Regions from separate parts of the Mycobacterium vicinigordonae genome, predicted to be linked through region 1. Evidence: riboswitches for the same ligand, from Rfam matches in the RefSeq annotation. Region 1 holds a riboswitch; the other holds the start of a gene.
The links. A riboswitch is a leader RNA that binds a small molecule or an ion and turns the genes downstream of it on or off. The one in region 1 is predicted to bind cobalamin.
Positions count from the first base shown of each region.

Region 1 (2,193 bases):
CCGGCACCGGCGCCTTCTTTCTGGCGGCGTTAGCAGCTTGCCGCTTTGCGGAAGAACTCAGGTTGCCCACCAGGTAGCCGTAGTTGTCCATGCCCAGTCCGATACCGGTCCCGGTTAGCGTCGGTGGCGCGGCGGACGGCGGCACAGGGGCACTCGGCGCCGGGGCCGGTGCGGTTACCTCCGCCGGGGCCGGTGCGGGAGCCGTCGACGTCGAAGCGGTCGGGGCGAGTGCGAGAACTGGTGGCGGAGGTGGGGGTGCGCCGGGCAGCGCGGGTGGCGGCAGGGCCGCCAGCGCGGCCAGTCCCTTGAGCCCGATCGGTGCCAACACCACGCCGGCGGCCAACGGGATCAATGGAGTGGTCAGCAGCGGTACCAAAACCGTGATCAGTACCAGCGTTTGCTCCAGCAGGGTCTTGAGCAGTGCGATGGTGTCGGTGACGACCGTCCCGATGATTTCCACGGTGACGAACAGGATGGTGAAGCCGATCGTCGCGGGATTTCCGGACGCGAAGGCCGCTGTCAGGTCCAGACCGACGTAGAACATCATCTGGGACAGCAACGCAACGTAAGTCCCGATGTCCATCGGGTAGCCGAGCGCGAATGCGATGTTGAACGGGCTGAAATAGGTCAGCGGGTTGCCGAGAATGACCAGGTAGGGGTCGAATCCGGAGAACATCGCCTGGAAGAACGGCAAGTTCGACAGCGCGTTGATGAGCGGCTGGATGTACTTGTCGTAGAAGTCGAGATACCCGATGTTCTGCAGCCATTGCAGGAAATCGTTCTGCTGGTCGGCAGGCAGCGGCAGCGATTGCGCGATGGCAGTTGCCTGCTCATTGGCCTTCGTGATCTCCGGCGGAAGGGTGGTGCCCGGCGCGACCAGCATGGCCGCGTTAGAAATCACTTGGTAGACGGCCATCACGGTGGCGGCCTGGATCCACATGCGGAGGTAATCGGCCTCGTTGAGGGCGATGGCAATGGTGTTGATGCCGAAGAAGTTGGTGGCAAGCAGCACCGCGTGGGTGGCGTGGTTGGCCGCCAATTCGGCCAGCGTCGGCATCGCGGCCAGTGCGGTCGTGTAAGCAGCGGCCACGGTTTGCTGTTGGGTAGCCATCGCGGCGCTGTCCGCACCGGCCTGGACTAGCCAGCCCAGGTAGGGAAGGTGCGCGGCGACGTAGGCCAGACTGGTCGGACCGTGCCAGGCCGCTGTCTCTACCTGCGCCAACAGCGCGGTCAGGTCGCTGGCCGTCTCGGCGTAGGCCACGCTCACCGACTGCCAGGCCTCTGCCGATGCCAGCAATGGGCCGGGTCCTGGACCGGTGCTCAGCAACGCCGAGTGCAACTCCGGAGGTGACGCCATCCAGATCGGGGCGGTCATCGCCGGCCCCGCTACCGGGTGCGCCGCGTCGGGATTGATGCGGCTCGTTGTTCAGGCTGGTCGGGGATGGGGCTGCTGTATGGCGGGCGCGACGTCATGGCGTGTCAGCTCTCTCGGGGTGCACCGCCCCGGGTTGGCAGGTCGCGATGACGTGAGTCTCCTGGCTCTCGGATCGCCGCTATCCTCGACTTCCAGCCGTTGGCCGTGTCTGATGAGGGTCGCTCCCCGATTACAGTGGCGGGACCGCGCCGGCTTTGCACCGGCTTCCTGCATCGTTATCGCTCTTACGGCGACCATTGTCGCATGTGGAGTGGTCGCCGCAGGTGCCATCCGCGTTCAGCGGACCCATGGGGTGTTGGTCGGCGCCGGCCACTGCGGGGCCAGGGCGGGCTGCTTGGGACGGAAGAACAGGGCGCCCGCCACGGCACGGTTGCGCAGTGCCGACGCGCGCCATGTGTTCACTGGATGCGAGGCCAACATGTTTGCCAGCCAGACGAAAAACCCGATCTCCGAGGCCGCCCGGTCGGCCATGCCGTCGAAGTCCACCCAGCGCAGCAGGTATTTGCCAGCGCTGAGCACGCCGATGGCACGGCGGGCGCCTTCTGGATGGAATACGAACCCATAATTGTCGGCGGTGTATTCCATCGACCGTGACAGAGCCTGGCCCAGGAATGGGATCTTCATTGCCAGCTGACTGAGCTGGCGCCAGTAGGAGGCGTGCCCGGCCGCGATGTGCCCGACCTCGTGACCGATGACGAATGCCAGTGCTTCGGGATCGCGGGCCTGGCCGCCGATCTCGAAAAGGTCGCTGTAAACCA
Region 1 is NZ_CP059165.1:3,156,073-3,158,265, forward strand. It holds gene H0P51_RS14230 (PPE family protein) at 1-1,375, opposite strand, end outside; cobalamin riboswitch at 1,509-1,689, opposite strand; gene H0P51_RS14235 (M48 family metallopeptidase) at 1,712-2,193, opposite strand, start outside.

Region 2 (2,193 bases), 1.8 Mb from region 1:
TCTCCGGCTCGAGCGAGTACGGGACGTGCAAGGTGGAGCAGGACGTCGACACTGCCACGGATCCGGCCAACCCCAGCAGCGTCGCCAGCTTGGCCAGCGCGGCCTGCAGGTCGGTGCGCCAGATGTTGCGGCCGTCGACGATTCCGGCCACCAGCGTCTTGCCGGCCAGCTCGGGAACGGCGGCGAGCGCGGTGTCGGCGCCATAGACGAGGTCGACCCCGATCGCCTCGACCGGTGTGCGGGCCAGGCCCGCCAGCGAAGCGCCCGGGTTGCCGAAATAGGTGGCGACATGGATCGCGGGACGGTTCCCAGCCGCGCCCAGCGCGGTGTACACGGCCTCGGCCAGCGCGGGCGCATCGGGCGAAATGTCGGTGACCAGCGCCGGCTCGTCGAACTGAACCCACTGCGCGCCGCTGTCGGCGATCAGTGACAGCAGTTCGGTGTAGATCGGCACCAGTTCCTTAAGTCGTTCGATTGGTGCGCCGCCGCCGTCGACGGCCTTGCTGAGCAGCAGGAACGTGACCGGCCCGATGATGACGGGACGAGCGGGCACACCCAGCTCGGTGGCCTCCTTGAGTTCGGAGAGCACCTTGTCGGGGTTGAGCGCAAATCGGGTCGACGGCCCGATCTCGGGAACCAGGTAGTGGTAGTTGGTGTCGAACCACTTGGTCATCTCCAGCGGCGCGACCTCGTCGTTGCCGCGCGCGGCCGCGAAATAGCGGTCCAGGTCGTCGGAGATCCCCTGCACCCGGGCGGGCAGCGCGCCCAACAACACCGCGGTGTCGAGCATCTGGTCGTAGTAGGAGAAGGTGTTCACCGGCACCGAGTCCAGGCCGGCTGCGGCCAGTTCCGTCCAGGTGTCGCGGCGCAGCGTGGCTGCGACTGACTCCAGGTCGGAGCGGCTGGTGCGGCCGGCCCAGTAGCCCTCGGTGGCGCGTTTGAGTTCGCGGCGCGGACCGATACGGGGTGATCCGGTAATGGTTGCGGTGAACTTCGGAGAATTGGCGGGTGCGGTCACTTGCGGTCCTTCAATCGACGGTGTGGTCACCACCCGCGGACGCGCAACCGATCGCGTCGCGGCGGCAACAGCGCAGTGCATTAACCGCAACAGCATCGGCCAAACGCCCATTCCACGAGGCGATGAGCCGCCGGACGCGGCGCGTCCGGCACAACTGGCAGGTCTTCGGACTCGCAGGCGTGCGCCTTGACGGCGGTTTCTAATGGCCGTCGCTTCCCGGTCCCGGGGGACCAGTGCTGTGTGACGGCGGTCGTTCCTGCATACCGCTGCGGGACAGTCCCGGATTCTCACCGGGTTCCCTCTTGCGAGGCTGGGTTTGCCTCACTCGATGCCGGCGCCTACGGCGACGGCAGACCAGCTGCGGGAATCAGGCTACTCTGCGACGCCGTCCGGACGGGAATCGCGCAGCACCATCGCCACTGCTCGAGCAGAGCCGCCACCTCGCTTGCGCTGCGGGTGAGTTGTTATCCGGTTGCCAATGCCTCGGCGATGGGAACGTCGCCGTTGTTGAAGTTGATGGTCCGCGCGATCGTCGAGTCGTCCTGCAGGGTGGCGGCGACGACCGCCGCGACGTCGGCCCGGGCGACCTCGCCCTTTGCTCGGTCCACTTCGACGCGGCCGGTGCCGGCGTCCAGCGTGAGCCGACCCGGCCCGAGTACGGTCCAATCGAGATCGCTCGCGCGCAGGTGGGCATCGGCGGCGGCCTTCGCCTCTGCGTAGGCGAAGAACGAATCCTCCGGCGGCACGCCGTGGTCCGGGCCCGCGCCGAAGTACGACACCATTACGAAGCGCCTGACGTTTACCTGTGTTGCCGCGTCGACCGTCCGGATCGCCGCGTCGCGGTCGACGGCGTAAGTCCGGGCCCGGTCGCCGCCGCCCGCCCCGGCCGAGAAGACGACCGCGTCGTGACCGGACAGCAGCTTGGCCAGCGCATCGGTGCCGAGTTGCTCGATGTCTGCGGTGACAGGTTTGGCACCGGTGGCGGCGACGTCGTCGGCGTGTTCGGGATTGCGGAACACCGAGGTCACTTGGTCGCCGCGCTGGGTTAGGATCCGGGCCAGCTGCAGCGCGACCTTTCCGTGGCCGCCGATGACGATAATGCGCTTCACAATTCCGACGTTACGCGCCGGGCATCGGACCATCTGTTTGGCCCGGTGACGGCTATTTGCCGCGTA
Region 2 is NZ_CP059165.1:4,943,615-4,945,807, reverse strand. It holds gene metE (5-methyltetrahydropteroyltriglutamate--homocysteine S-methyltransferase) at 1-1,048, opposite strand, end outside; cobalamin riboswitch at 1,158-1,392, opposite strand; gene H0P51_RS22035 (NAD(P)H-binding protein) at 1,483-2,115, opposite strand; gene H0P51_RS22030 (TetR/AcrR family transcriptional regulator) at 2,180-2,193, opposite strand, start outside.
Region 2: it holds a riboswitch for cobalamin, as region 1 does, so the genes downstream of both, metE (5-methyltetrahydropteroyltriglutamate--homocysteine S-methyltransferase) here and H0P51_RS14230 (PPE family protein) in region 1, are expected to answer to the same signal.